Regions from separate parts of the Phyllobacterium sp. CCNWLW109 genome, predicted to be linked through region 3. Evidence: riboswitches for the same ligand, from Rfam matches in the RefSeq annotation. Region 3 holds a riboswitch; each other region holds the start of a gene.
The links. A riboswitch is a leader RNA that binds a small molecule or an ion and turns the genes downstream of it on or off. The one in region 3 is predicted to bind cobalamin.

Region 1 (10,652 bases), on a different contig from region 3:
CGCCAGCAGGACATCATAGTCGCGTCGTTCGAAGGAACGTTTCAACGTCTTGGCGAAAGCGATGTCATCTTCGACGATAATCAACCGACGCTTATCGGACATGGGAACGTGCTCCAATTGCAAGCGAGGCGAGTGGCAGACTCATTGTTACTGCGGCCCCACCTTGCGGCAGATTTCTGGCGGACACGACACCTCCAAGTTTCCTCACCGCATTGACCACGAGGAAAAGACCAAGCCCGCCGCCAAGCCTGCCCTTGCTTGATTGATAGGGCTTGCCAAACTGTGCCAGCATCTCGGCGGCAAATCCAGGTCCGGCATCGCTGATACGCAGCACAAGGGTATCGCCATCGCGTTCTGCCATAAAACCTATCCAATTGGGGGAGGCGTCGAAGGCATTGTCAAGAATGTTATAGATGACCTGTTTCAATGCGGAGTCGGACACAATGGCAATATCAAGCCCAAATGCGTTGCCATAAGACAGCCTCGCGCCGGATCTGGCTGCTCGCCACTCACTGACAAGTTCATCGAGAAAAGTATTTACCGTCGTGATTTTGGGAGACTCGCCCCGCGCCTCTCCGGCAGATAGCAGGATACCGGTCACAATTGCCTTGCAGCGCTGAACCTCAGCCTGCATCTCGTCTATCTCCTGCAACATTGAAGGGTCGCGGGACAAAGCAGGCATACGTCTCCAGTCACCCAATATCACCGATAGCGAAGACAATGGTGTACCCAGCTCGTGCGCTGCACCCGATGCGAGAAGGCCCATGCGGACGATATGGTCTTCCTCCGCAGCATGTTGTTTGAGCGCCGCAAGATTGGCGTCCCGTTCACGCAAATTGCGACTGATCTGGGCAATGAAGACAACAAGAAGCGCGGCATCAAGTATGAAACATAAAAGCATTCCGAATATATGGAGCCGGAACAGTTCATCAGGCGCATGACCCGGCAAGAGCAATGGCCTGTAGAATATTATCAGCCCGGCAAAGCTTACGCTGGCGATGGCGACGATGGCGGATGTCAATCTTGCATCAAGCAACACTGCGCCGAGCGTCACCTGAAGAAGATAGAGGAAGATGAATGGATTGGTTGCCCCGCCGCTCAGGTAAAGCTGCACGGTGAGGGCGGCAACGTCCAGGACTAAAGCAATGAACAAGGCTGCCGCTGTAACGCTCCGACGCCGACGCAGCCACAATATGCTTGCAAGATTGAGAACGACCAAAGCGCACAGGACGACACCCATCGCGACAATGGGCAGGGTTATTTTCATAGCCGAATGCACCACGGTAATGGTGACGATCTGGCCAATGACAGCGATCCAGCGCAGCTGCACCAGCAGCGTCATGTTTTTCCAGTTTGCTGTGTGATCGGCGGGAGGAAAAATAGAAGCACTGATGTCGGATTGATCCGGCAGTGTAGCGATAGGAGTCGTCTTGGTCTCGCTCATGGTTTCAACCCGATCTGTATTCTGGGCGCTGCCGGGCTCGCCATTCATTTCGCCCGATAATAGTCGAGGCAGCGCCCAGCAAAAGCGCCATGCCAAACCAGGTCAGGGCATAGACCAGATGGTTGTTGGCAAAGGAAATGACAGTAAGCCCCCCAATCGGAAGCGCGTTTGGATCAGGATTTGCATCGGCATCGATAAAATATGGAGCAACAGGGCCGATATTGTGAGCTGCTGCCATAGCCATGACATCACGCGAATACCAACGGTCTCCGACCGGGTCATTGTTGCGCAGAAATCCGCCCTTGGGCTCCGTTAAGCGCAACAGTCCGGTTATGGTGATTGGCGGCAGATGGTCCGCCCGCCATTCATCACGCGCTTTATCCGTTGGAACGAAGCCACGATTGATGAAAACGGTAAATCCATCTGTACTTTGAAAAGGGCTCAGCACCCAAAATCCGCTGCCGCGCGCTGTTACCGCCTGCACAAGCGCAGCCGGCTTGTCGAGAAATTTTCCGCTGGTCGTGACGTGGCGATATGCAAAATCCTTGGCATTGATCCCGGCCCATATATCGGGGCCGGGGGCCGCCGTAGCCGGAGCATTCACTCTTTGCTCAACCTGGTTGATCAGATCAAGCTTCCAGACACGGCGTTGCAGTTGCCAGATACCAAGGCTGGTAAGCACGATAATGCAGAAAAGGACAAGGCCACCGATCAATACCAGTTTGATTGAGGGCAGGCGCCTATCGTCTTCGCGCGAATTGTCTGTCTCCCCGACCCGCTCGCCGCTTGCGGCAAGCCCGCGCGCGGTCAGGGCTTTTTTCATGGCATCTGTCTCATATCCATGCTGGGCATCATGTTCGTATCCAGATGATACATAACCCAAAGCGAACCGGTGAGCGTGATAATGACCAGCACAAGCGTGAAGATGAGTGCCATCATTGTCCATCCATTCTCGGAGCGGACATTCATATGAAGGAAGAAAATCATGTGAACGACAATCTGCACCACGGCGAATGCCATAATGACGAGGCCGGTGGTTTGCTTGGAATCCAACGCACCGCTCATGACAAGCCAGAAGGGTACGGCAGTCAGGATCACGGATAAGCCAAACCCGATCAAATAGGATTTGAGCGAGCCGTGAGAATGGGCTTCATCATGATTGTGGCTGTCGTGGTGGGCCTTTGCCTTTATGCTCATCGTAGCATTCCCATCAGGTAAACGAACGTAAAGACACCAATCCAGATGACATCAAGAAAGTGCCAGAACATGCTAAGACACATCAGGCGCCGCATGTTGGCTTGGATCAGCCCATAGCGGGCAACCTGTACCATCAAGGTAACAAGCCAAATCAAGCCAATGGTGACGTGAAGCCCATGCGTTCCGACCAATGTGAAAAAGGAAGAGAGAAAGGCGCTGCGCTGGGGCGTGGCACCTTCATGAATCATATGGGCAAATTCGTAAAGTTCGATGCAAAGGAATGCCGCACCAAACAGACCCGTAAGGGCGAGCCACGCTTGTGTGGAGCCCACCCGGCCTTTTGCCATGGCGAGCATGGCGAAACCATAAGTAATCGATGAAAAGAGCAGCATCGACGTATTGACCGCGACCAGTGGCAAATCAAACAAATCTTTGGGCGCAGGACCGGCGGCATAGTTTCCGCCTAATACGCCGTAGGTCGCAAACAGCACAGCAAAGATGAGACAATCACTCATCAGGTAAATCCAAAAGCCGAACATGGTGCTGCCGCCTTCGGCATGGTCATGTTCGTCAGTCAGATAAAACACAGGATCTTCAGTGGTCACATGCGCGGCTGCTCTGCTCATGATTTCAGCCCTGCAGCAAGAAGTTCGGTACGGGCATTTTCACTCGATACAACCTCATCTGCCGATATGTGGAAATCGCGCTTGTAGTTGAATGTATGCCCAATCGATACCGCCACCAATGCGATAGCCGTTACTGCCGCGAGCCACCAGATGTACCAGATCATCGCAAATCCAAAAACGATGCTTATTCCGGCCAGGATTATTCCGGTGCCCGTATTGCTTGGCATATGGATGGCTCGGAAACCGTTTTCAGGGCGCTTGTAACCGCGTTTTTTCATGTCGTACCAGCTGTCGAGATCGTGAATCACTGGCGTGAAAGCGAAATTATAGGCTGGAGGGGGTGAGGCCGTGGACCATTCCAGGGTGCGACCGTCCCAAGGATCGCCAGTCAAATCGCGCAACGCTTCGCGATTACGAATGCTGACAAAGATTTGGATGAGGAATGACAGAATGCCGATAGCAACGAGAAATGCACCAAAACCGGCGATCATGAACCAGATCTGCAAGGACGGATCTTCGAATGTGCGCAGGCGTCGTGTCACGCCCATCAGGCCCAGTATATAAAGCGGCATGAAGGCGAAGTAGAATCCCACGACCCAGAACCAGAAGGACATCTTGCCCCAAAATGGATCGAGCCTGAAACCAAAAGCTTTCGGGAACCAGTAATAGATACCGGCAAAAAGCCCGAATAGAACACCGCCGATGATCACATTATGGAAATGCGCAACAAGAAACAGGCTGTTGTGCAGCACAAAGTCAGCCGGAGGCACGGCGAGCAGAACGCCTGTCATGCCACCAATGACAAAGGTCAGCATAAAGGCGATCGTCCACATCATGGGCAGTTCAAATCGAATCCGCCCGCGATACATCGTAAAGAGCCAGTTGAATATCTTCGCCCCGGTTGGAATCGAAATAATCATCGTGGTGATGCCGAAGAACGAATTCACGCTCGCGCCCGAACCCATGGTGAAGAAGTGGTGAAGCCAGACCAGATAGGCAAGAATGGTAATAACGATGGTGGCATAAACCATCGAGGTATAGCCAAACAGACGTTTGCTGGCGAAGGTCGATGTCACTTCGGAGAATATGCCGAAAGCGGGCAGAATGAGAATATAGACTTCCGGATGACCCCAAATCCAGATGAGGTTGACATACATCATCGGATTGCCGCCAAAGTCGTTGGTGAAGAAGTTCGTGCCGACATAGCGATCGAGAGTGAGCAAAGCCAGCACTGCCGTCAGGACAGGGAAGGCGGCCACAATCAGAACGTTGGTGCAAAGAGCGGTCCACGTAAAGATCGGAAGCTTCATCATGGTCATGCCCGGCGCGCGCATCTTGACGATGGTTGCGAGCAGATTGACGCCCGACAGCAGCGTACCTATGCCCGCTATTTGCAGCGCCCATATGTAGTAGTCCATACCGGCGTCCGGACTGTATCCGATACCCGAAAGCGGCGGATAGGCCAGCCAGCCGGTCCTGGCAAACTCGCCCACAAACAGCGACATCATTACAAGTGCCGCGCCAGCGGCAGTCATCCAGAAGCTGAAATTGTTGAGGAATGGAAAAGATACGTCCCGGGCACCGATCTGCAATGGGACAACAAAGTTCATCAAGCCGGTAACAAGAGGCATTGCCACGAAGAAGATCATGATCACGCCATGCGCGGTGAATATCTGATCGAAATGATGGGCGTTGAGATATCCTTCGGACCCATTAAACGCCATTGCCTGTTGCAATCGGATCATGATGGCGTCGGCAAAGCCTCTCAGCAACATGATGATGCCGAGGATCATGTACATTATGCCGATGCGCTTGTGGTCAACTGTTGTGAACCACTCATGCCAAAGATATCCCCAAAGACGGAAATAGGTAAGTGCGCCCACTACGGCGATGCCTCCGAGTGCGACTACGATAAAGGTCACAACAAGGATAGGTTCATGCAGCGGGAAGGATTCCAGCGTGAGCCTACCGAAAACCAGCTTTATAAGTTCGGGATTATCAAACATATCGGGCTCGTTTCGTTCAGCTATTAGACGGTCGGCGCTGTAGACCGAACAGTTGGGTTGGTGAGGGGCGGGGAAGACCCGCACCAACAAACGGAGAGGTATTGAGGGGCGGCAGCGTCTGTATATTCATGCTGGCCTGCAGGGCTTCTTCCGTGGTGCAGATGCCGACAACAAATGCAGGATCAGGGCCAAAGACAGCGCCGCCACGCCTTGTGTACTTATCGTATTCCAGTGAACGAGTATTATAGATGCCGGCCATGCCAAGGCCACCCTTGGCATCGATTTCATCCATCTCGCTCATGCACATCTTGCCGCGTTCCACACATCGGTTGAGAACTGCGCTGAACAGTTCCGGATCAACACTTGCATAATGCTGTACCGGTACTTTTTCGCTGGGCTGTTCCAGTTGCAGATAGGTCATCCGATCAAGAGTGGTGCCTTTTGACTTGACGTCGGCAATCCACTTTTCAAAACCCTCATCCGGCAGGCCATGAAAAGCGAAGCGCATACCAGAAAAACCGGCGCCACTGTAATTGGCCGAAAAGCCCTCATATTCGCCGGGGTGATTGATGACGGCGCTCAGCTTCGTCTGCATGCCCGGCATAGTGTATATCTGCCCGGCTAGCGCAGGAATATAAAACGAGTTCATCACCGCCGAGGAGGTCAGCCGGAAAGCGATGGGGCGATCGACGGGAGCGGCCATTTCATTGACGCTGGCGATACCATATTCCGGATAGATAAAGAGCCACTTCCAATCCAGCGCGACTACTTCGACCTGCAATGGCTTGACCGTTTCGGAAACTGCTTTGCCGGGGGAAATGCGTCCAAGCGGACGATAGGGATCGAGCAAATGTGTCGCCATCCAGGTGACCGCGCCAAGGCAGATGATGATCAGCAGCGGCGCCGCCCAGATGATCAATTCCAGCTGGGTGGAGTGATCCCATTCCGGGTCATAAGGCGCATCTGTGTTTGACTGCCTGTATTTCCAGGCAAAGAACACGGTGAGCACCATCACGGGAATGATAATGACAAGCATGAGGACGGTAGAAATAATGATCAGGTCGCGCTGTTGCACGGCTACGTCGCCTGACGGGCTCATGACAACAGCATTGCACGCGCTAAGCAATGCAAGCAGTGGAAGCAGGGCGATGGCAAAAAAACGGTTCAAGAGACTTCCTGTCAATGGAAACAGCGCCTAGTTGCGCCATCACTAGCTGCACCATAGTCAGAGCGACATTGGACAATTTGCCCAATCCTCCCGTAGTGTGTCACAATGATAAAGGATACGCTAGCAGTGACCGCAAACGAGCAGACCTGAACGGTTTCAATATTTGATCGAGGAGCGCACCGGGCAATGAGCGCGAAAACAGGAGCGGCATCTTCGACAACGCTTGAGCAGGACGCAACGCGCCTTCACTCGCGACATGACGACGTTAACGTTGGCGAGATTGCCATCGGCGTGATTATCGGCAGAACGTCCGAATTCTTTGACTTCTTCGTCTATGCTATTGCCTCCGTGCTGGTCTTTCCGAAACTGGTGTTCCCCTATGTTGATGCTCTGACGGGCACGATCTATTCGTTCGGTATTTTTGCGCTGGCCTTTCTTGCGCGGCCGATCGGCACGGTTATCTTCATGCAGATCGATCGCACTTATGGCCGTGGCGTGAAATTGACGATTGCCCTGTTCCTGCTTGGTAGCTCGACCGTTGCGGTGGCGTTCCTCCCCGGTTATGCCCAGGTCGGTTGGGCATCTGCAGCGCTTTTGGCACTGTTCCGGATAGGACAGGGACTTGCGCTGGGCGGTGAGTGGGATGGCCTCGCATCGCTTCTGGCGCTCAATGCACCCAAGCAACGCCGTGGCTGGTATGCGATGATACCGCAACTCGGTGCTCCCTTGGGGCTTATGGTTGCGGCGGGGCTGTTCGCATTTTTCGTTGCCAATCTTTCCGCAGAAGACTTCCTGGGCTGGGGCTGGCGCTATCCGTTTTTCGTTGCTTTCGCTATTAATGTGGTGGCGCTGTTTGCACGGTTGCGAATGGTTGTTACGCCGCAATATGCAAAATTATATGAAAGCAGAGAACTGCAGCCAACGACGGTGGCCAACACATTACAGCATGAAGGTCGCCACGTGGTCATTGGTGCTTTTGCACCGCTTGCGAGTTTTGCGCTCTTTCATATGGTAACGGTATTTCCACTGTCTTGGGTCTTCCTGTTTACGGATCAGGGCCCGGCCCGCTTTCTTTTGATTGAAGCATTCGGAGCGGCTGTGGGCGTCATTACCGTGTTTGCGTCGGGCACGATTGCCGACCGCGTCGGACGCCGGAATCTGCTGGGCGGCACCGCCATAGCCATTGCCGTGTTCAGTGGATTTGCTCCTCAATTGCTTGATGGCGGCGACATCGGCGAACTGATCTTCATGATCCTCGGATTTATTTTGCTTGGTCTGTCCTTCGGCCAGTCATCCGGCTCAGTGGCCTCGCGCTTCTCAAAGAAGTTCCGCTATACCGGCTCGGCATTGACCAGCGATATGGCATGGTTGTTCGGGGCGGGTTTCGCACCGCTGGTCGCGCTGCTGCTATCCAGCCATTTCGGCCTGATAGCTGCGGGCGGCTATCTGCTCTCCGGTGCTGTGTGCACGCTTATAGCCCTCAGCTTGAATCGTCAGACCGACAATCAGGACGTGTAGTCCCTTCCTCACTCATTCCATTTTCGTGCGCAGCGCCAAATTGATTGGCAGCTGTGCATAGTTTCAATTTTGGTTTGATCTAGCTGTTGACGGATTTTTAACATCCACTACTATATATAGTGTTCAAGGTTCTTCCGATTCGCGAGAGTGGGAAGCTAAGACGGGAATACGGTGAGTGGTGCCAATAAGGTACTGTGATGCCGGAGCTGCCCCCGCAACTGTAAGCGGCTAGCACGTGTTCGATACTGTCACTGGGGCTCTAGGCCCCGGGAAGGCAAGAATAAGTGCGTTGATCTGCGAGCCAGGAGACCTGCCTTGATCTGATGAGTCCACCGGCGGGGTGCCGGAGCGGTCGCGCCAATGCACGGGGATTTTCCGTGTAAAACGCTTCCCTGCCCCTCCACGAGCGAGCTACAGGGTGAAGTGCATGAGAAACCTATCCAGCGCATTGATTGTGGGCGACCCGCCGTAAATCGGGCGGCACTTGAGTAAGTCATACAGTTTTAAACCAAACTAGCTGGCAGCAATCAGAGCTGCCAGACCATGTTCTCACGACCAAAATCAAATGAGGAAGTCATGAATATTGTCGTTTACAGCAAGCCGGCCTGTGTCCAGTGCACCGCCACGACCCGAGCTCTTGACCGGCAGGGTATGGAGTATGACGTTATTGATATTTCCAACGATCAGGATGCTCTCGAACTGGTTCAGAGCCTCGGCTACCGCCAGGTACCTGTGGTTGTCGCCGGCGAAAAACACTGGGCCGGTTTCCGCCCGGATATGATCAGCACCCTTGCCTGAGAGGGATGGGTGTCATGAGTGGGATCGTCTATTTTTCGAGCAGGTCGGAGAATACCCACCGTTTTGTTTCCAAGCTGGGCTTCACCTCACAACGGATACCGATCGGCTCTCGTGAGGAGCTGAAGATCAACGCACCCTATATTTTGATCGTGCCAACATATAGCGGCGATGGCGGCAAGGGTGCCGTTCCAAAACAGGTGATCCGCTTCCTCAACCAGGCGGAAAACCGTTTAAATCTCCGCGGCGTGATTGCCGCGGGTAACAGTAACTTCGGCGCGACCTTCGGGATTGCGGGCGACATCATCTCTGCCAAATGCCAGGTGCCTTACCTTTACAGGTTCGAGCTGATCGGCACGGAGCAGGATGTCGTAAACGTCAAACATGGATTGGAACGATTTTGGACACGCTCACGCTCGAACGACCAGTGACAGCCAACGAACCAGTGCTGGATTACCACGCGCTGAACGCGATGCTGAACCTTTATGATGAGGAGGGCAACATCCAGTTCGATCAGGATCGTATGGCGGCGAAGCAGTATTTTCTGCAGCATGTGAACCAGAATACGGTGTTCTTTCACAATTTGCGCGAGAAGCTCGATTACCTGGTAACCGAAGGCTATTATGAGCGCGCGGTGCTTGATCAATATTCCTTCAATTTCATGCGCGATCTGTTTGACCATGCCTATGCCAAGAAATTCAGGTTTCCAACATTTCTTGGCGCATTCAAATATTACACCAGCTACACGCTGAAGACCTTTGACGGAAAACGCTATCTTGAGCGTTACGAGGACCGCATCTGCATGGTGGCGCTGACGCTGGCGCAAGGAAATGAAACCCTGGCGCGGGATATGGTTGACGAGATCATTTCCGGGCGTTTCCAGCCTGCAACTCCCACTTTTCTCAATGCGGGAAAGAAACAGCGCGGCGAGCTGGTGTCCTGCTTTCTGCTCCGAATTGAAGACAATATGGAATCAATCGCGAGGGGTATCAACTCGGCCCTGCAGCTCTCCAAGCGCGGGGGAGGCGTTGCGTTGTCGCTCACCAATATCCGTGAAGCGGGCGCGCCGATAAAGCAGATTGAAAATCAGTCATCCGGCATCATTCCAGTCATGAAGCTTTTGGAGGATAGTTTTTCCTATGCCAACCAGCTTGGTGCAAGACAGGGGGCAGGTGCGGTCTATCTGAACGCACATCATCCCGACATAATGCGTTTCCTCGATACCAAGCGCGAAAATGCGGATGAGAAAATCCGTATCAAGACGCTGTCGCTCGGCGTTGTCGTGCCGGATATTACTTTCGAATTGGCGAAGAACAATGAGGATATGTATCTGTTCTCTCCCTATGACGTAGAGCGGGTCTACGGCGTGGCCTTTACGGAAATTTCGGTGACAGAAAAGTACCGTGAAATGGTCGCAGATTCGCGTATCCGCAAAAAGAAAATCAAGGCTCGCGACTTCTTTCAGGTCTTGGCCGAAATCCAGTTCGAAAGCGGCTATCCCTACATCATGTTCGAGGACACAGTGAACCGCGCCAACCCGATTGCAGGGCGCATCACCATGAGCAATCTGTGCTCGGAAATCCTTCAGGTCAGCGAGGCGAGCGAATACAATGCCGATCTGTCCTATAGCCATATGGGCAAGGATATCTCCTGTAATCTCGGCTCGCTGAATATTGCCGCCGCAATGGATTCAATGGATTTTGGCAAAACCATCGAAACGGCCATCAGGGCGCTGAGCGCCGTCTCGGACATGAGCCATATCTCGTCGGTGCCTTCTATCGAAAAGGGTAATGATGACAGCCATGCCATCGGCCTTGGGCAGATGAACCTGCATGGTTACCTGGCCCGCGAACGCATTTATTACGGCTCAGACGAAGGTATCGATTTCACCAATATCT
Region 2 (10,652 bases), 250 kb from region 3:
CATGATCTTGAATTTGCTACACATGCAACCACCATCGGCGCAATTACTGCGATTGCGCTTGCAGCCATTGACATCGCTCTGTGGGATTTACGGGCCAAGAAGCAGAATCTGCCTTTATGGAAACTCGCTGGCGGCGCAAAGGATCGCTGCCCGCTTTATACAACTGAAGGTGGCTGGCTGCATATTGAAAAGCAGGCTCTGGTCGATGACGCGCTGCAAGCCAAGGCAAAGGGTTTTAAAGGTGCCAAGGTCAAGATCGGCCGTCCGCATGGATCGGAAGATCTTGATCGCCTGTCGGCCGTTCGCGCTGCCGTCGGTTCCGGATTTGAGATCATGACGGATGCAAATCAGGGTTTTTCACTTGATGAAGCCATTCGGCGCTCGCACGTGTTGCGGGATATTGATCTGGCGTGGCTGGAAGAGCCGCTGCCAGCGGATGATATTGATGGGCATGTGCGCCTGTCAGCTTCTACACAAACGCCCGTGGCGGTTGGAGAATCGCTCTATTCGATCCGGCATTTCCGCGAATATATGCAAAAGGGAGCCTGCTCCATCGTTCAGGTCGATGTTGGCCGTATTGGCGGGATCACTCCCTGGCTGAAAGTGGCTCACGCAGCAGAAGCCTTCAATATTCCCGTATGTCCACACTTCCTGATGGAACTCCATGTCAGTCTGACATGCGCGGTTCAGAACGGCAAATATGTTGAGTATATTCCCCAGCTTGATGATCTGACCAAGACTCAAATGCGGATCGAGAATGGCTATGCTTTGGCACCGATGGAACCAGGTATCGGAATTGACTGGGACTGGGATGCCGTCAAAGCGCGCAGCGTGGAAGAGTTCACCACTGAAATTCGCGTTTGATGGCTGACTTAACGAGAAATGATTGCCCTGTTCAGGGCTGAAGTGCATGACTGGCATTATAATATGCCCAATGGAGATATGAGATGACAGGCAAGCTTGAAGGCAAACGCGTTCTTATCACGGCAGCTGGACAAGGCATTGGTCGGGCTTCGGTGCTGGCTTTCGCACGCGAAGGTGCAATCGTGCATGCAACCGATATCAATCAGCAACTGCTCGATGCTTTGCCGAAGGAAGCCAATATCAAGCCGCGCAAGCTCGACGTGCTCAAGGCAGAAGAAGTGACGCAGGTCATTGGCGAAATCGGCGCTATCGATGTGCTGTTTAATTGCGCTGGTTTTGTCCATGGCGGTTCAATTCTCGATATGCCGGACGCCGATCTGGATTTTGCACTTGATCTCAATGTCCGCGCCATGATTCGCACGATCAGGGCGGTACTACCGGGTATGATCGAACGTAAGGACGGTGCTATCGTCAATATGTCTTCAGTCGCCAGCAGCGTGAAAGGTGTCCCGAACCGTTTTGCCTATGGCGTGACCAAGGCTGCCGTATTGGGAATAACCAAATCGGTAGCCGCGGATTATATTACGCAGGGTATTCGCTGCAATGCGATCTGCCCCGGCACGGTGGAAAGTCCTTCGCTTGAGCAACGCATGCGCGCTGGTGGCGACTATGATGCCACGCGGGCGGCATTTATCGCGCGCCAGCCCATGGGGCGTCTGGGCCTCCCGGAAGAAATCGCTGACCTTGCCGTCTATCTTGCTGGTGCTACCTACACCACGGGACAGGCCTACAATATTGATGGCGGCTGGACAGTTTAGGAAAGACCATGACCATCATCACTGATCTTCGCGTTTTCGATATCCGTTTCCCGACCTCGCAAAGTCTGGACGGATCGGATGCCATGAATCCTGACCCGGACTATTCGGCTGCCTATGTGGTGCTGGATACGGATGCAGGGCTTTCCGGCCACGGCCTTACCTTTACCATCGGGCGCGGCAATGAGATCTGCTGCCTTGCCATTGAGGCCATGAAACACCTTGTTATCGGCCTTGAACTTGATTGGATAAAGGAAAACCCGGGCAGATTCTGGCATTTTATCACCGGTGACAGCCAGTTACGCTGGATCGGCCCTGATAAGGGTGCAATGCATCTGGCCACGGGCGCGGTAGTGAACGCCGTTTGGGATTTGCTGGCCAAGGAAGCGAAGAAGCCTGTCTGGCAACTGGTCGGTGAAATGACGCCGGAAGAGATCGTCAAAATCGTGGACTTCCGCTATCTTACGGACGTGCTGACGCCTGAAGAGGCGCTGGAAATTCTGCGTAGAGCAGAGGTCGGTAAGAAAGAACGTATTGAAACGCTAAAAGCAGATGGGTATCCCTGCTATACGACATCGGCAGGCTGGCTGGGCTATTCCGATGAAAAGCTCCGTCGCCTTTGTCAGGAGGCCGTGGATGCGGGCTTCAACCACATTAAGATGAAAGTCGGCCGCGATCTCGAAGATGATATCCGACGTCTTACCATCGCGCGCGAAGTGATCGGCCCTGACCGCATTCTCATGATCGATGCCAATCAGGTCTGGGAAGTGAATGAAGCCATTGATTGGGTGAACAAGCTTGCCTTCGTCAAGCCGTTCTTCATTGAAGAGCCAACGAGCCCCGACGACGTTGCGGGCCATCGCAAAATTCGGCAGGCTATCCATCCGGTGAAAGTCGCGACTGGTGAGATGTGTCAGAACCGCATCATGTTCAAACAGTTCATCGCCGAAGGCGCTATCGATGTCGTGCAGATCGATAGTTGCCGCATGGGTGGACTGAACGAAGTGCTGGCGGTGCTGCTTATCGCCGCAAAGTATGAGCTACCAGTCTGGCCGCATGCGGGCGGTGTTGGTCTGTGTGAATATGTCCAGCATCTGTCAATGATTGATTATATCGCCGTTTCAGGGACGAAAGAGGGCAGGGTTATCGAGTATGTCGATCATCTGCACGAGCATTTTGTTGATCCCTGCAACATTCAGGATGCGGCCTATATGCCACCCTCGCTGCCGGGCTTTTCAATTGAGATGAAACCGGAATCGATCAAGCAGTATTTGCATCACGGTCTTTAAAGCCTTTCCGCCCGGTAAATGAACCATCGCCGTCTCTGGTGATATTCATTGCTGACATGGAAAGGGTATTGTGCCGCCATTCTGACGTGCCGGAGTGGCGGCATTTTCTGTTTTTTCGGTCGTGTCGTCTTGTGTAAATGCGATGTCGTTTCCGCACCTATTCTTTTTATCATCCGGATGCTTTTATCAGGCTACTTGAGGTGCCGCTTTCTAGGGAAGGTGGAGAATTGGGAAGCCGGTTTGATTCCGGCGCTGCCCCCGCAACGGTAGTGGAGTGAAACGCGGCAAAATAGCCACTGGAGCATGGTTCCGGGAAGGCGCCGTGAGGCTCGCAAGAGCAACTCCAGAGCCCGGAAACCAGCCGCAAGCGATAACACCGACTGATCGCGGTGGGCGATCAAGGAGCATTGTTTTGTATGGGCAGCCATACGGACGGTCTTCTCCGTCACCACCAGTCAGTTCTTTCGCAAATGAGATGGCGAGGACACGACATGGACGCACATAGTGAACTACTCCGGAACCTGAAACACCGGAAACCTGGCTATGGCCTTGAGCAGGCTTTCTACAATGATCCGGAGTATTTCCGGTTGGATATGGAAAATATCTTCTACCGCGACTGGCTGTTTATCGGTCATGATTGCGAAGTGGCGCGACCGGGCAATTATTTTACCGTGCAGATTGGCGATTATCCGGTCGTTATCGTCCGGGACCGCGAGAAGAAAATACGCGCGTTTCATAATTCATGCCGCCATCGCGGGTCGCGCGTTTGTGCTTCTGAACGGGGCACCTCGGCGAAGCTTGTTTGCCCCTATCATCAGTGGACTTATGAACTGGATGGCCGTCTATTGTTCGCGCGCCAGATGGGCGACGACTTCGATGCCAGCCAGCACAGCCTGAAGACGGTGCATTGCGAAAGCGTTGGCGGCTATATCTTCATCTGCCTTGCGCCGATTGCGCCGGATTTTGCCGCTACGCGTGCCATGATCGATCCTTATCTTGCACCGCATCGCCTCAGCGAAACCAAAGTCGCCTTTCAAAGCTCGATCGTGGAGAAGGGTAATTGGAAGCTGGTGTGGGAAAACAACCGCGAATGCTATCATTGCGCCGCCAATCATCCGGAACTCTGTAAGACGTTTCCTGAAGCACCAAGCGTGACTGGCATACAAGGCTCAAAGGATGATCCGGAAATCGTGGCGCATTGGGACAAATGCGAAGCCGCAGGTCTGCCGAGCGTGTTCCGTATCGATGAAAATGGCCAGTACCGCGCGACACGCGTGCCGCTGCTTCACGAAGCCGAGAGCTATACCATGTCGGGCAAACGTGCTGTGGCACGTCAGCTTAGCGATGATGTGAATGCACGGCAGATCGGTTCGCTATTGCTCTATCATTATCCGACGACGTGGAATCACATTCTGGGGGATCATGCCCTTTCTTTCCGCGTTCTCCCGCTTAGCCCGACCGAAACCCAGGTCACGACCAAGTGGCTGGTGCACAAGGACGCGGTGGAAGGCGTCGATTACACCATTGAGGAACTCACGCATGTCTGGCTCGAAACCAATGATCAGGACCGCCAGATCGTTGAAGAAAATGCTTTTGGCATTCGCTCTCCTGCCTATGAGCCGGGCCCTTATTCGGTAGAGCATGAAGGCGGTGTTCTGCAATTCCTTGAATGGTATTCCAACACGATGGAAACGCGCCTTTCCGGCGACAAGCGACTGAGCAAGGTAGCGTAGTGAATATGGGCATTCCTCAAAAGTACCCGCATCTCGATCAGATGCAGCCATGGAACGACCGGCTGCATCTGCTGGAGTGCCTGTCTGTCATTGAGGAAGCGCCCAATGTGAAGACATTCACATTTCGTTCCGACAATCAAAACTGGTTCCGGTATGAGCCCGGCCAGTTCATGACGTTTGAATTGGGTACGCAACCGGATGCGGTCCTGCGTACCTACACACTCTCTTCCAGCCCCTCGCGGCCATTTACGATTGCAATCACGGTCAAAGCGCAGGATGGCAGCATCGGCACCCGCTGGATGCTGGACCACCTCACGCCGGGCGCGCGGCTGAAAGCATTTGGGCCGCTGGGTGACTTTTCAATCTCAAAACATCCCGGCGAAAAATATCTGTTTATTTCTGCCGGATCAGGCATCACGCCTATGATGTCAATGACGCGCTGGATGCAGGATTGTGCACCACAAAGCGATATTAGTTTTGTCAGTTGCGCACGCCGCCCGAGCGATATAATTTTTCGGAAGGAACTCGAATATCTGACCAGTTGCATGCCAAATCTCAAATTGTCCTTTCTGATCAAGGAACATGAAATGGGGCAGCTCTGGACGGGTATCAGAGGCAGGCTCGAAGCGCCGAAGCTTTCGCTATTGTCGCCCGACTTCAAGGAACGGACGATTTTCTGCTGCGGTCCTGACGGATTCATGCGCGATGTTCGGGCCATGCTGGAAGAGTCCGGCTTCGATATGGCCAATTACCATCAGGAAAGCTTCGGTTCCGCCGCCGAACCTGTGCTTCCGGTAATGGACGATATTTCTACGGAGGTGTCTGAAACTGCCGCGATCGTCACTTTCTCCATGGCCGGCAAGGATGTGCACTGCGTCGCAGGCGATACAATCCTCAAGGCTGCCCGTGGTGCTGGCATTCGAATTGCCGCGGCCTGTGAATCCGGATTGTGCGGCACCTGCAAGGTCATGAAAATTTCCGGCAATGTCGATATGAACCATAATGGCGGGATTCTCGACGAGGAAATTGATGAAGGCTATATCCTGGCCTGTTGTTCCAAACCGTTGGGCAATGTCGAAGTGGAAGCCTAGAGCAAATTTTGCTCCAGCTCCCAAGCGCATTTTCGTGTTGTCGATCTCAATCCCCTTGCTTTTCCCGATGCATTGCTTGACGAAGCTCGTGTATTGCCAGAGGCCGAGATTCGCATAGAGCAGGCTGGCTCAAAGCGGTGGGGAGGAATCCAAAATGGCTGCACCAATTTTTGCTATCAATCATATCGCTACTCCTTATCTTCGCCCTGCCGCGTTTTTTCAGTTGGCGGTGGCGCTTGGCTTGCGCGATGTTGAGATTCGTAATGACCTTGGCGGCAATGCGATTATTGACGGCACAGCTGCAACTGAAATGAAGGCGCTATCGAAAGCAGCCGGCGTGCGCATTGCCACGATCAATGCCTTGCAGCGCTTTAACGAGTGGACTCCGGAACGTGAGCACGAGGCTATTGAGCTTGCGGATTATGCGCGAGACGCTGGCGCAGCGGCACTTGTTCTGGTTCCTGTCAATGATGGTACGGGTCAGGAAGAGGGTGAGCGGCAGACTAATTTGCGAAAGGCGCTGACGGCGCTAAAGCCCATTCTTGAGAGCCGCGGACTGTTGGGTTTTGTCGAACCGCTGGGCTTTGAAATTTGCTCGCTTCGTTCAAAGGGCGAGGCAGCGCATGCCATTGAGGCTATCGGGGGTAAGGCTTGTTTCAAGCTTGTCCATGACACTTTCCATCATCATCTTGCCGGAGAGCCAGAATTTTTTCCGGATTTGACAGGGCTCGTCCATATTTCCGGCGTGACGGATCCTCATGTGAGCATTGATGATATGCGTGATCCGCACAGGGTTCTGGTTGATGAGAATGATCGCCTTGGCAATGTCGATCAGATCCGCGCACTTTTGAATCAGGGCTACAAGGGCTTGTTTTCGTTTGAGCCTTTTGCAGAAGAAGTCCAGAAAATGGCTGACCCGGCACGTGCCATTTCTGCCAGTATGGCATGGATTAATACCCGATTGGGCTGAACGCCGCTTCGCTCTAAAGGCCTATATCCCATGGCGTCCCGCTTTCTGATAAGGTAGGTGCGACTATTGTTGGGAGAATGGCGATGTTCCTGCAAACGATTGACGATGAAAGCGCGACGGACGAAGTGGCCGAAATTTATGCCAGGCACAAAGCCCAGCTTGGCTTCGTCATGGACGCGACGCGCTGCTTTACGGCGCGCCCTGATCTTTTGCCCGCCTACACAGATTTCATGGATAAAATGCGGGCAGGCTTTTCGCTCGGCATGCGAGAATGGCGGCTGATCACGCTCATTGCGGCAAAGCACATCCCTTCGACCTATTGCTCGCATGTTTATGCGAAACAACTGATCGGCGACCTTGGGTCAAAGGAAATGGTACTCGCTGTCCATAGCGATTTTCGAACTGCCGGGCTTTCTGCTGCGGATGTGGAAATGCTGGCCTATGCGGAAAAGATTACGCGGGATGCTTCCAAAGTTGAACAAGAAGATATTAATCGGCTACGCGCGGCGGGCTTCACGGATGTCCAGATATGCGACATCGCCCTATGTGCCTCATTCCGTTGTTTTGTCAGCCGTTTCTTTGATGCGACAGGCGCTGCGCCAGAAGCAATATTTCTTGATCCAGATACGAATTTTCAAACGGCGATGACTGTCGGAAAACGTTTCTAAACTGATGAGGCACTGCGCCGTTCTACAGGCTTCGTTGCGATAGGCTATGGCGCTATTTCAGAATCTCTTTGGCATTGACCCAAGACACTCGGTTGATTGTGATGTGATTTCGTCTTGGGTGCGACGGAACATTATTGCTCCCCCAAGGTTCCTGTATCCCAATCGACAGGAGGAAAATCACAATGAAGACACTAGCTGAGATTTTTGAACACACATTGCATGACATCTATTATGCCGAGAATGCGCTCGTCAAAGCTCTACCAAAAGTTGCGAGCGCCTCCAAAGACGCCAAACTCAAAAAGGCAGTAGAAGAGCATCTTGAAGAGACGAAGGGTCAGGTAAAGACGCTGGACCAGGTTTTCAAATCGCTGGGTCTTAAGCCGAAAGCCGAAAAATGCGATGCCATTGAAGGTTTGATCAAGGAGACGGATGGTCTTATTGAAGAGGCTTCCGGCACCGCGCTGAATGCGGGTTTGCTTGCCGCTGCGCAAGCCGTGGAGCACTATGAGATTGCCCGCTACGGCTCGTTGCGGGAATGGGCAAAAACACTCGGCCATGACGAAGCTCACAAGCTGCTCAGTGAAATTCTCGATCAGGAGAAGGCAGCCAATAACAAGCTGACCAACATCGCTGTTGAGAGCGTCAACAAGCCTTAACAGGCCCTTCTATCGGACAAATTGAGCGGGTCTGGCAAGTTTGCCGGGCCCGTTTTCATGTTGGATGGACAGCGAACCATTTTGCGCAGCTGTGCAACTAATTACCTCGTCTAACAATAGTCGAGAGTTGAATCGGACTTGACGATGAAGCCTTAAAATGGAATAAATATTTCAGAAACTAGCGTGGCGGTCTGTACATTCCGAAAACGCGCCAGGATCGAGTTGCGCGAGAGATACGCGCTTTCCATAACTTCGTCGCTTGCCGGTCAGGGGTAGTGGCCACAAGGACGAAGTGGAAGATTCCGGATAGAAAGGTGTTGCCGGGCACCATTGTGGAGGAGAAAAAAGTGAAAAAGTTTCTATTGGGAGTGGCTGTTTCAGCGTTGATGAGCAGTTCGGCGCTGGCCGCCAATATAGGCGTGTCGATGGCGCAGTTTGATGACAATTTTCTCAACGTTTTGCGCACGGGGATGGAAGACTATGCCAAGACGCTTGATGGCGTGACTTTGCAGGTTGAAGATGCGCAGAATGACGTGGCGAAACAGCAGAGCCAGATTCAGAATTTCATCGCCTCAAAAGTAGATGCGATTATTGTCAATGCGGTGGACACGGATGCCACTGCGGCCATGTCGAAAATTGCTGCCGATGCCGGTATCCCACTGGTTTACGTTAATCGCCAGCCAGCAAATGTCGACGAATTGCCTGAGAAGCAGGCTTTTGTCGCCTCCAATGAAACTGAAGCGGGCACACTTGAAACAACGGAAGTCTGCCGGTTGCTCAAGGGGCAGGGCAAGGTCGTCGTCATGATGGGCGAGTTGTCCAATCAGGGTGCGCGGGCACGCACAAAGGCCGTGCATGATGTGATTGCGACCGATGCATGCAAGGGAATCTCCATTGTTGAAGAGCAGACCGCCAACTGGTCGCGCACACAGGGCGCGGATTTGATGACAAACTGGCTCTCGGCTGGCTTGGAGTTTGACGCTGTAATTTCCAACAATGACGAGATGGCAATCGGGGCTATCCAGGCGCTTAAGGCTGCGGGCCGTGCCCCGGACAGTGTCGTTGTTGCTGGCGTTGACGCCACACAAGACGCTTTGGCGGCAATGACTGCCGGTGATCTTGATGTCACAGTATTCCAGGATGCGGCAGGGCAAGGCAAGGGTGCTGTCGATGCGGCACTCAAGATTTCCAAAGGCGAGAAGATTGAAAGCAAGGTCTATATTCCTTTCGAGCTCGTAACGCCTGAAAACCTGTCGAAATATCAGTCAAAAAACTAAGCAATAAGTCGTTGCCGGTCTCTCCCCGACTGGGGAGAGACCGCATTGGTATTTAAAGCAGCCAAACTCTCTGGGAGGAGAAGAGCATGACACTCAGCCCTTCAACCATGGCGGCAGTTCGTGCCAGCGGTGCGGTGCCGCAGGCGGAATATCTTTTGAATGTTGAAAATGTCCGCAAGGAATTTCCAGGTGTTTTGGCGCTGGATGGTGTGCAGTTCCGGCTGAAGCGCGGGACAGTTCATGCGCTGATGGGTGAAAATGGCGCCGGTAAATCCACTCTGATGAAAATACTTGCTGGAATATATATTCCAGATCAGGGCGAGGTTTATCTCAAAGGCCTGCCCATTCGCCTGAAATCGCCATTGGACGCGCTCGAAAATGGCATAGCGATGATTCATCAGGAATTGAACCTGATGCCATTCATGACTGTAGCCGAGAATATATGGATTCGCCGTGAACCGAAGAATGCTTTCGGCTTCGTTGATCATGGCAAAATGTACGATATGACGGCCGAGCTTTTTCAGCGGCTGAATATCAGGCTCGATCCTGATAGCCAGGTGCGGGATCTCTCGGTCGCCAACCGCCAGATGGTCGAAATTGCCAAGGCGGTTTCCTATGAATCCGATGTGCTGATTATGGATGAGCCGACCTCTGCGCTGACTGAGCGCGAGGTGGAACATCTCTTCGCGATCATACGTGATCTGCGTTCGCAAGGGATCGGCATTGTCTACATCACGCACAAGATGAATGAACTGTTCGAGATTGCCGATGAGTTTTCGGTATTTCGGGACGGCCGTTACATCGGCACACATGCCTCAACCGATGTAACCCGTGATGACATCATCAAAATGATGGTTGGCCGTGAGATCACCCAGATGTTCCCGAAGGAAACTGTGCCTATCGGCGATGTCGTGCTTTCGGTGAAGGATTTATCGCTGAAGAATGTATTTCACAACATTTCTTTTGATGTTCGCGCGGGTGAAATCCTGGGTATTGCCGGACTCGTCGGCTCTGGCCGCTCAAATGTGGCTGAAACCATTTTCGGTGTTACTCCAGCCACGACAGGAACCATTGCCATCAATGGCAAGGAGGTAAAGGTCACCACGCCCAACCAAGCCATCAATATGGGCATGGCCTTCCTGACAGAAGATCGCAAGGATACGGGCTGCCTGCTAATCCTCGATATTCTTGAAAACATGCAGATCGCTGTGCTGCAGGATCGCTTTACCAAATTTGGTTTTGTGCAGGAGAAGCAGATTACGGCTGTTTGCCAAAAGATGAGCGAAACC
Region 3 (10,652 bases):
TCGAATGAAACCTTGATATTGCTACCAAGATCGGCACGGCGGGATTGGCGGAAAAAACTCATTAGACACTCTCCGTAACGCGGGAGGTTGAAACAGGATCGGCAATTAGCAAGCGTGGGTCGCGTGCCAGCCACAATTTAACAGTCAGCTTGTCTTTATCTTTTGGTTGTAATTCCATGCTCTGTTCCAGCGTCAGTCCGGCTTCCGTCAGCCAGTCTTTAATCTGTCCGTCATGAAAACCGAGGCGCAAATGGGCATGTCTGTCGCGTAGAAATTCAAGTTCGTGTGGAGCAAAATCGACGATCAACATTCGGCCGGAAGGACGCAAGGCACGCGCAGCTTCACGAATGGCCTCGGCCGGATTATCAAGGAAGTGCAAGACCTGATGGATTGTCACCAGATCGAAAGACTCTCTGTCTACCGGCAAGGAATAGACGTCACCTTGACGGACTTGCGCGTTGGCAATGCCGGACTTCTCAAGATTTGACCGGGCAATCGTCAACATGTCGCGATTGATATCGATACCGACACCGCGCAAGTAGAGCGGAGCAAAGAGCTCAAGCAGGCGCCCGGTACCCGTACCGACGTCGAGCATCGCTTGAAACGGTCTTGCACCTATAATCTTGGTAAGGGCCTCTTCCACAGCGCCGTCTGGAACATGCAACGAGCGGATAGCATCCCAGCTTGAAGCATTCGCGCTAAAATAGGCAGCCGCACGTTCACGGCGCTGAAGCTTCACAGAGGAAAGACGTTCAAGGTCACGCTCCAGCAGGGGATCAGAACAATCCAGGCGATCTAGCAGGGAACGGGCAATATCTCCCACAATCAATGATTCCGCCAAACGGAAATAAGCCCAGGAGCCTTCCTGATAGCGGTTGATAAGACTTGCTTCAAAGAGCAATTTCAGATGTCGTGACACTCGCGGCTGAGATTGTCCTAAAATGGATGTGAGGTCGGAAACGGTTAGATCACCACGCGACAACAAAGCAAGAATGCGTAGCCGGCTAGGCTCAGCTGCCGCTTTCAACGTATCAACCATCAGGTCGAGATTAAGATTGTGCCGGTCCATAACCAATCCTCAAAAGACATAAAGATATGTTTATGTCATGACGCGACGATTGGCAAGAGGTTTTTGCCATTGACGACAATTTCTGCCGCGTCTGAAATAGGCGCCAGAATCAAATTAGAAAGACATCAATGAGTGCAGGAACGAACCGTCAGCGTTCAATCAACAAAGCGCTGACCTTGCTTTTACCCGCCGTTCCCTACTCCGATTCGGAACCAATACGCGCGGCCGCAGGTGCGCCCCATATGAAGACCTTGCCGCCGCCGATTGCCGTATGGTTGGCCGCTATTGCCCATGTGCGGCATCAACATACAGACTATGATGCGCTGCGCGACGAAGGCTATGACAAAGAGTCCGCTCGTTTCTTCGTGCTTGATGCGATTAATCGCAAACTGACGGAATGGCGGGCGACACGTCTTCTGGATCCGGATGAGGAAGATCCGAGCTGAGCTGGCCCCAGCCTTCTTCAAAAATAAGGTCCTGTAATTGGATTCTTTTGCGCCAGCCCTTTTTTTCCAGCTCCGGTGCATCAAAAAGCTCGTCGACATAGCCCAGGCATAGATAGGCAACAATCTCAACGTGATCCGGAATGCCTAATATTTGGCGCATGTCATTGTCGTGATAGATGCTCACCCAGCCAACGCCGATACCTTCAGCACGGGCAGCAAGCCACAAATTTTGGACTGCACAAACGGTGCTATAGACATCCATCTGGCGGTTGTGGGTGCGACCGAGCACGACCGTTCCACCGCGTGTCCGGTCGCAGGTGATGCATAAATTGACCGGCGCTTTAAGGATGCCTTCCAATTTGAGAGAGGCATACAGCGCCCGGCGTTCATCTTGAAACAGGGCCTTGGCTTCCTCGTTGGCTTTGGCGAAAGCGCGGTGCACTTGCCTCTTGCGGGCCATATCGCGAATTGTGATGAAGTTCCAAGGCTGCATGAAGCCTACAGATGGAGCATGGTGCGCCGCATCGAGCAATCGCATCAAAACATCATAGGCGATCGGTTTTGACAAAAACTGATCGCGGACGTCTCGCCGGGTATAAATCGCCTTATAAACGGCCGCACGCTCATCGTCAGTAAAATCACCCGCTGGAACCGGACTATCAAAAGCTTCGTGCATTGTTTGCTCCTAACAACGCTTGAGGCCCTCGCCGCCGTCCGCGCAGCTTGGGCTATGGGGTCCGGCCGGTCTTCTGACTTGGGTTCAGCTGAACCGTGCGCCTTCCTGTGGCCTCTCGGCCACCGTGGCATAATGCACGGTCATTCCCCTTACAGCGCTGGGCACGTGCCGGATTTTCACCGGCTTCCCGATTCTCCGCAATCGTCTAAATTGCTGGCACCGGACCTGTTTTCTATTCGCCATGAAAAGGCACTTGGCGCAAGCCTTAGACCCTGTAAATCCACTGTTCGGGAATACGAATATCAACTTTTTCACCGGCGCGTATGATCCCGGGCTTTTCAACCCAAGCGACGATACCCCGCGAGTGCTTGGACACGCGTACAAAATCCAATGCAGTGGTGGTTTCGTCAGGAGTACCCGCATGCGAAGCAATAGAACGACCAGCAATCTTGCAGGGCGCATTCTGTCCATCGACTTTCAACGTCACGCCACCTTCAAAAAACATCAGCGATCTGGGTGGTAGCATCGAAAGGGATGGAATACCGGAAATCACCATGTTTCCACCGATCCATTCAGCTTTCAGCTGAGGCAAGCTCATGCCTGCTGCGATCTCGTCAAGCTCGTCGGCACTCAGAATGGAAAGGTGGCGTTCGTTGCGCATCTCGGTGCCACGCGGATACCAAGGCTCACGTCCACCAGAGCGACGCGTCTGACCCGCGTGAAAGTCACCGACAATACCGTCAAAAGTCAGTTCCAGTGAATCTGTTGGAGAAGTGACAAAATCTCTGTCGAGTGCCTCAAATAGCCCGATCACACGACCACTGACCTTACGCGAAGGGACTATTTCGTCACGATTACCGAACAGGTCAGTCATCATTTGCTCCAAAGAGTTCCCTGCTTTAGAAAAGCGGCAAATTATCTGGCGATTACACCAGCAAAGACAACGGGGAACCTTGCGGTTCCCCATCTATATTTAGCGTGTCAGAGGCTTGTAGCTTGGGCGCTTTGGATTGACGCTATCGGGACCGAGACGACGAATCTTGTCGTTTTCATAATCTTCGAAATTGCCTTCAAACCATTCGACATGGCTATCGCCTTCGAAAGCCAGGATATGCGTCGCGAGACGGTCAAGGAACATGCGATCATGGCTGATGATCACAGCGCAACCTGCATATTTTTCCAAGGCATCTTCAAGTGCTGCCAAGGTTTCCGTGTCTAGATCGTTTGTCGGTTCGTCGAGGAGCAGAACATTGCCACCGGACTGAAGCATCTTGGCCAAATGCACGCGGTTACGCTGACCACCAGAAAGATTTCCAACTTTCTGCTGCTGGTCCGTACCCTTGAAGTTGAATGCTGAAACATAAGCCCGGGAGTTCATCTCATGCTTGCCAAGCTTGATGATGTCAGTTCCGCCGGAAATTTCTTCCCAGACATTCTTGTCGGCTTTCAGGTGATCGCGACTCTGATCGACATATCCGAGGTTAACAGTCTCGCCAACGCGAATAGTGCCGGAATCCGGCTTTTCCTGACCGGTGATCATCTTGAACAGAGTGGTTTTACCCGCACCGTTCGGACCAATAATGCCAACAATACCGCCGGGCGGCAGTTTGAAAGTCAGGTTTTCGATCAGCACACGATCACCGAAGGACTTGGTGAGATTTTCGGCTTCGATAACCACCTGACCCAGCCGTTCACCCGCCGGTATCAGAATCTGGGCATCGCCGGGGCGCTGGTCGTTAGCGGCATCAACGAGCGCATCATAGGCCTTGATACGTGCCTTCGATTTTGCCTGACGTGCTTTCGGGCTGGCGGAAATCCACTCGCGTTCGCGCTCGAGAGCTTTCTGACGGGAGTCATCTTCACGGCCTTCCTGCAGCATGCGCTTGGACTTGGCACCAAGATAGGCAGAGTAATTGCCTTCATAAGCAATGCCGCGCCCACGATCGAGTTCGAGAATCCAGCCGGTCACATTGTCTAGGAAGTAGCGATCATGCGTAATCAGAAGCACGGAGCCCTTATATTCGCGCAGATGTTTTTCAAGCCAGGCGGTCGTTTCAGCGTCCAAATGGTTGGTCGGTTCGTCGAGCAGAAGAAGATCAGGCTGTGACAGGAGCAAGCGGCACAAAGCAACACGGCGGCGCTCACCACCGGAAAGATTGGTTACTTCGCTGTCGCCGGGTGGGCAACGAAGTGCTTCCATCGCCATCTCAACTTGCGATTCAAGGTCCCAGAGGTTTTGAGAATCGATGACATCCTGTAACTTGGCGCCTTCATCGGCGGTCTCGTCGGAGTAATTCATCATCAATTCATTGTAGCGATCGAGAATGGCCTTCTTGTCGGCAACGCCATCCATGACATTGCCCATAACGTCCTTGGCTGGATCCAAATAAGGTTCCTGCGCCAGATAGCCAACGGTAGCGCCATCCGCCAACCAAGCCTCGCCTGTATATTCCTTATCCAGACCAGCCATGATTTTCAGAACTGTAGACTTACCAGCACCATTTGGACCCAGAATACCAATCTTGGCATCTGGGTAGAAGGACAAGTTGATATTCTCAAGAACCTTCTTGGTTCCATATGCCTTGTTCAGGCCGGACATGTGATAGATGAATTGGCGTGCCATAACGCGCGTCACTCCGATGCTCGGGATTTCTTTTGAATGAATTTGCGCCGTATGTAGGCGAAAGCCTCAGCCGTGGCAATGGATGCCCATCAATTTCGACCTTCGCCAAACGAGCGAAACCGGGCGCGGATATTTCCGTCACCCGGTTTCCCCTCTGGTGCCGCAACAGGAAGCGTCCTCTTCTCCCGGTAGCGGCCATGTAAACTAACTAGACGAAATACGTTTCGTCATTGCGACAACATCATCCGATTCGCGATTACACCGAAAAATTGCAATGCCCGCGAAACTCATATGCTTCAGGTTTAAAGTTCTGCGGCAAGTTTAACGGGTTTGCAAGGGGTTTTGCAAAATAAAATTGCACACCAAATCGCCTGACTAATAATTGAGCACAATAGTCCAAAATTAAGAATAGTTTGTAGATTGTTTTCCACATTGACTAATTTTACGGCACCCTCTCAACTGGGCGTCTCGCAAAGAGGTTGCCATGAGTTTTGATGATACCGACGTTTTGACCACCAGTACTGGTGCAGCCCTTGCAATACGACACATGCCCGCAAAGGGTCAGGTTCGCGGGATCATTCAAATAAATCACGGAGTGGCCGAGCATTCTTTGCGTTACAAACGTTTTGCAGGATTTCTGAGCGAGCATGGTTTTCACATTTATGCACATGATCATCGGGGGCATGGCCTGACGAGAGCACAAGACGCACCGGCGGGACGCTTTGCTGCAAAAGATGGAATGGACGCCGTGTTGCGCGATGTTGATGCGGTCAACAATGAAGCGCGCCTACGCTATCCGGATTTACCCCTGATCATTTTCGGGCACTCCCTCGGCGGACTTGTCGCGCTTAATTACGTTTTCAAACATCAAGAAAAAGTGGATGCGGCTGCAGTCTGGAACGCAAATTTTTCGGCCGGAATGTTGGGAAGGTTCGCCCAATGCCTATTACTGGCTGAACGTATGTTTTTAGGTTCTGATGTCCCAAGCATGCTGCTGCCAAAACTTACATTTCAGGAATGGAATCGCAGTGTAGCCGATCCGCGAACGGATTTTGACTGGCTCTCGCGGGATTCTGCTGAGGTCGATTTGTACGTGAAGGATCCCCTTTGCGGCTGGAGCCCTACTGTGAGCATGTGGCGTGATACATTCGATTTGGTATTCACCGGAGCAAAGGATAGCTTGTTGAGTAAATTGCGTCGCAACCTACCCTTCAACCTCGTTGGCGGTGCCAAAGATCCGGCGACAGCACAAGGCACTTCCGTCAATCATCTGGACCATAGAATGCGCAAGCTCGGCTTTATAGACGTTACGACCAAAATATATCCCGATACGCGCCATGAGGGCCTTAACGAAATCAACCGTGAACTCATCATGAGCGAATTTGCCAATTGGGCCATCCGCACAGCGTCAAAGGCAAGCCGATGATTGCTGAGCAAGCGGCAGCCCCGCTTAAAGGCATACGCGTTATTGAACTAGCCCGAGTGCTGGCTGGTCCATGGGCCGGACAGGTTCTCGCTGATCTTGGAGCCGATGTCATAAAGGTGGAAAATCCCTCCGGCGGCGACGAGACACGCGGCTGGGGGCCCCCTTTCATCACCAGCGCAGAAGGCGAGAACCTTTCCGCAGCGTATTTTCACTCTTGCAACCGAGGCAAGCGCTCCATCACGGTTGATTTTACAACCGCTGAGGGACAAGAAACCGTAAAAGCGCTCTGCCGAACAGCTGATGTTGTGCTTGAGAATTTCAAGGTGGGCGGACTGGCAAAATACGGACTGGATTACGCCAGCCTAAGCACTGAGAACCCGAGACTAGTCTACTGCTCAATAACAGGTTTCGGCCAGACCGGCCCATATGCATCGCAGGCTGGTTATGACTTTATCATTCAGGGAATGTCCGGCCTGATGTCGGTGACGGGCGACCCTGATGGCCAGCCTCAAAAAGTAGGTTTGGCAGTCGCGGATGTATTTACCGGACTCTATTCGGTCATTGCCATTCAGGCAGCCCTTGCCCATGCCGCTAAGACCGGTCAAGGTCAAATGGTGGATATGGCGCTGTTCGATGTCCAGTCAGCTGTTATGGCCAATCAGGCAATGAATTTTCTGGCTACGGGGAAAAGCCCGAACCGTATGGGCAATGCACACCCGAATATCTCCCCTTATGAGGTTGTTCCCACATCTGACGGACACCTGATCCTTGCTGTCGGCAATGATGGGCAATTCGCCAGATTCTGTTCAATCATCGAGCATCCGGAATGGGCGAGCGATGAGCGGTTTCTCACAAACCGATCCAGACTTGAAAATCGCACGATACTAACAACGCTCATCAGCACGGAAACCTCAAAAAGAACCCGGGCTGAGCTGCTGAACGCCTGTGCCAAAAATGCGGTGCCAGCGGGACCGATCAACAAGATTGGTGAGATGTTCGACGATCCGCAGATCGTGGCGCGGCAATTGCGACTTGACCTGGAAGACTCCCATGGCAGTTCTATCCCTTCTGTGCGAACGCCGATCATCATGTCACAAACACCATTGACCTACACACGGCCCTCGCCTCGCTTAGGCGAACACACTGCCGATATACTCCAACAGTTGAAGGACGCATCCGAATGAAGACGGGCGGTGAATTGATCGTTGAAGCTTTGGCCGCAAATGGTGCGGAGCGTCTCTTTTGCGTACCGGGTGAAAGCTATCTGGCTGTGTTGGACGCGCTTTATGACGCGAAGATCGGCATAACGATCTGCCGCGCGGAAGGCGGGGCCGCCATGATGGCGGAGGCTTGGGGCAAGCTCACAGGAAAGCCTGGAATTTGCTTTGTCACACGCGGACCTGGCGCGACGAATGCTTCACCCGGCATACATATCGCCATGCAGGATTCAACTCCAATGATCCTGTTCATCGGGCAGGTTCAGCGTGATGCCCGCGAACGAGAGGCATTTCAGGAGGTAGAGTACCGCCGCTTTTTTGCCGATACAGCGAAATGGGTCGCAGAGATTGATGATGCCCGGCGTATTCCCGAATTCGTAACCCGTGCATTTTCTGTCGCGACCTCCGGACGGCCAGGCCCGGTTGTTCTTGCTTTGCCTGAAGATATGCTCACGGACATGGTAGAAACCGTGACGGCACAAGCATGGCAACCCGTAGAAACCGGCCCGTCCGCCGCCAGCATAGAAAAGCTTGCCGACATATTACAGGCTGCTTCCAAACCATTCATGATATTGGGGGGATCCCGTTGGAGCGCAGATGCCGTTGCATCAATCACCCGTTTTGCCGAGAAGTGGCACCTTCCCGTGGGTTGCTCCTTCAGGCGGCAGATGCTGTTCGATAATCTACATCCCAACTATGCAGGCGATGTCGGAATCGGCATTAATCCGGCGCTGGCCAAGCGGGTGAAAGAAGCTGATGTTTTACTTCTTGTAGGCGGAAGGTTTGGTGAAATGCCCTCTTCCGGCTACACACTCATGGACAGCCCGTATCCCAAGCAAACCCTCATCCATATCCATCCGGATGCAAATGAATTGGGTCGGGTTTACCGGCCTGCTCTTTCGATCAATTCGGCGCCAGACGCATTTGCTGAGGTGGTCGAACATCTCGCACCGCCATCCAATATTAATTGGCCCGGTGAAGCAGAAACTGCCCATAAATCCTATCTTGATTGGTCCACGCCTCCGCAAAGCGGACCGGGCAAAGTCGCGATGGGACCAATCATGTCCTATCTTGAAACCGTCCTGCCCGAAGACGCAATCATGACCAATGGTGCCGGCAATTACGCGACCTGGTTGCATCGGTTCCATCGTTTTCGCCGTTTCGCAACGCAAGCCGCTCCCACATCAGGATCAATGGGCTATGGCCTACCCGCGGCGGTTGCTGCAAAACAAATTCATCCTGAACGCATGGTAGTATGTTTCGCCGGCGATGGCTGCTTTCTCATGAACGGTCAGGACTTCGCCACTGCGGTGAAGTACAACCTGCCCATTATTGTTCTCGTCATCAATAATGGCATCTATGGCACTATCCGCATGCATCAGGAGCGCGAATATCCTGGACGTGTGTCAGGCACGGACCTGACCAATCCTGACTTCGCAATGCTGGCAAGAGCCTATGGTGGTCATGGCGAAACCGTGGAAGCTACCAGTGAGTTTGAAGGGGCTTGGCAACGCGCGGTACAAAGCGGAAAGCCTGCGATCATCGAAATTCGTTTGGACCCGGAAGCGATCACTCCGGCCAAATCATTGAGTGACATCCGCAACCGCACATAATCCCAATGGTGCAGAGCGTCATTCAGTGATATTGAGCCCGCGCGAGAGGGAAAGCCCTCCCTGAATAATATGGAGACCAGCAATGGCCGAAGCATTTTCCAATTGGCTGCATACGGTTTTTATCGAACAGTTTGACGCCTGGATTTTACTGGGCTTTTTCGCTCAGGGATGTTTCACCATGCGCTTCGTCGTCCAGTGGCTCGCGTCCGAAAAAGCAAAGAAAAGCGTAATGCCTGTAGCCTTCTGGTTTTTTTCGCTTTTTGGTGGAGCGCTGCTTTTTGTCTATGCGATCGTCCGCAAGGACCCTGTATTCATAGCTGGCCAAGGCTTCGGTTTATTTGTCTATATCCGCAACCTTTGGCTGATCGCCAATGAAAAGCGAGCACTCACTCAAGATGTGTAAGCGGTGGCTTACCCAACAAGCGGTCTGCCGACTGAATAATATTCAAGGCCCGAGCCTTCGAGTTCCTGTTCATTAAAGACATTACGCAGGTCGAAGAGAATATTGCCGCTCATCAATTCTGAGACTTTTTTCAGATTAAGTGCGCGGTATGCGTTCCACTCCGTCAGCAACACGGTAATGCCGGCGCCTTCAATCGCATCATAGGCAGAAGTGCACCAGATAACACCGGGCAGAACCGGCTCGGCAGCGCTGCGCGCTTCCGGATCATGCGCCCGCACGGCAAGACCTGCATTCTGCAAGGCTGGAATAATATCAAGTGCTGGAGCCTCCCGAATATCATCCGTATTCGGCTTGAATGCGATGCCAAGCACGGCAATCGATTTGGTCCCGCTCTTTTTCGCAGCTTCAACAATCCGCTCAGCCATTGACCGTTTGCGCTGCTCATTGACAGTGACAACCTGTTCGATCAGCGTTTGAGGCGCATTCATCTTGCGTCCCGTTGCAGCGTAAGCTCGTGTGTCCTTCGGGAAACACGAACCGCCGAAACCCGGACCGGCATGCAGGAACTTTGAGCCGATGCGATTATCCATGCCGATGGCACGAGCAACATCCTGCACATTTCCGCCTGTCTTTTCGCAAAGGTCTGCCACTTCGTTGATGAAGGTGACCTTCATGGCCAAAAAGGCATTGGCCGCATATTTGATGATTTCAGCATTTTCCAAAGTGGTCACAATCATTGGCGTCTCACGCAGATAAAGCGGACGATAAACGCGCTTCATGGCAGCTGCTCCCGCATCGTCATGAACACCGACGACAACGCGGTCCGGTCGAAGAAAGTCTTCAACTGCTGAACCTTCACGAAGAAATTCCGGATTGGACACCATGGAAAACGGCACACCGGGCCGGGCCTTGGAGATGCGGTCGCGCACGATGGCATTGGTGCCGACCACCACTGTGGACTTAATCACAATGACAGCATTTGGCTTCATCGCCGCAGCGATCTCATCGGCTGCCGCGTAGATATATTGCAGGTCTGCTTCGCCGTCGCCGCGCCTCGATGGCGTGCCGACAGCTACGAATATCACGTCGGCATCTGCAACTGTCTCAGCGAGTTCGGTGGTAAATGTCAGGCGGCCGTCGCGCGCATTGCGCGCAAGCAATTCATCGAGGCCAGGTTCG

Region 1: it holds a riboswitch for cobalamin, as region 3 does, so the genes downstream of both, nrdH (glutaredoxin-like protein NrdH) here and bluB (5,6-dimethylbenzimidazole synthase) in region 3, are expected to answer to the same signal.
Region 2: it holds a riboswitch for cobalamin, as region 3 does, so the genes downstream of both, V9K92_RS15995 (aromatic ring-hydroxylating oxygenase subunit alpha) here and bluB (5,6-dimethylbenzimidazole synthase) in region 3, are expected to answer to the same signal.

The regions. Positions count from the first base shown of each region.
Region 1 is NZ_JBBCBK010000001.1:967,016-977,667, forward strand. Features, by position in the region: gene V9K92_RS04745 (response regulator transcription factor) at 1-102, opposite strand, end outside; gene V9K92_RS04750 (ATP-binding protein) at 92-1,444, opposite strand; gene V9K92_RS04755 (SURF1 family protein) at 1,449-2,267, opposite strand; gene cyoD (cytochrome o ubiquinol oxidase subunit IV) at 2,264-2,641, opposite strand; gene cyoC (cytochrome o ubiquinol oxidase subunit III) at 2,638-3,267, opposite strand; gene cyoB (cytochrome o ubiquinol oxidase subunit I) at 3,264-5,273, opposite strand; gene cyoA (ubiquinol oxidase subunit II) at 5,290-6,441, opposite strand; gene V9K92_RS04780 (MFS transporter) at 6,628-7,959, shown strand; cobalamin riboswitch at 8,069-8,291, shown strand; gene nrdH (glutaredoxin-like protein NrdH) at 8,536-8,757, shown strand; gene nrdI (class Ib ribonucleoside-diphosphate reductase assembly flavoprotein NrdI) at 8,772-9,185, shown strand; gene nrdE (class 1b ribonucleoside-diphosphate reductase subunit alpha) at 9,155-10,652, shown strand, end outside.
Region 2 is NZ_JBBCBK010000004.1:111,526-122,177, forward strand. Features, by position in the region: gene V9K92_RS15980 (mandelate racemase/muconate lactonizing enzyme family protein) at 1-864, shown strand, start outside; gene V9K92_RS15985 (SDR family oxidoreductase) at 948-1,682, shown strand; gene V9K92_RS15990 (L-fuconate dehydratase) at 1,691-2,968, shown strand; cobalamin riboswitch at 3,150-3,348, shown strand; gene V9K92_RS15995 (aromatic ring-hydroxylating oxygenase subunit alpha) at 3,460-4,701, shown strand; gene V9K92_RS16000 (hybrid-cluster NAD(P)-dependent oxidoreductase) at 4,707-5,792, shown strand; gene V9K92_RS16005 (TIM barrel protein) at 5,947-6,762, shown strand; gene V9K92_RS16010 (carboxymuconolactone decarboxylase family protein) at 6,846-7,430, shown strand; gene V9K92_RS16015 (YciE/YciF ferroxidase family protein) at 7,613-8,086, shown strand; gene V9K92_RS16020 (sugar ABC transporter substrate-binding protein) at 8,434-9,363, shown strand; gene V9K92_RS16025 (ATP-binding cassette domain-containing protein) at 9,450-10,652, shown strand, end outside.
Region 3 is NZ_JBBCBK010000004.1:356,842-367,493, reverse strand. Features, by position in the region: gene metF (methylenetetrahydrofolate reductase [NAD(P)H]) at 1-62, opposite strand, end outside; gene V9K92_RS17240 (ArsR/SmtB family transcription factor) at 62-1,069, opposite strand; gene V9K92_RS17235 (DUF2293 domain-containing protein) at 1,198-1,515, shown strand; gene bluB (5,6-dimethylbenzimidazole synthase) at 1,448-2,191, opposite strand; cobalamin riboswitch at 2,238-2,430, opposite strand; gene V9K92_RS17225 (MOSC domain-containing protein) at 2,457-3,065, opposite strand; gene ettA (energy-dependent translational throttle protein EttA) at 3,165-4,814, opposite strand; gene V9K92_RS17215 (alpha/beta hydrolase) at 5,299-6,240, shown strand; gene V9K92_RS17210 (CaiB/BaiF CoA transferase family protein) at 6,237-7,424, shown strand; gene V9K92_RS17205 (thiamine pyrophosphate-binding protein) at 7,421-9,070, shown strand; gene V9K92_RS17200 (lipid-A-disaccharide synthase N-terminal domain-containing protein) at 9,153-9,473, shown strand; gene V9K92_RS17195 (UDP-glucose dehydrogenase family protein) at 9,482-10,652, opposite strand, start outside.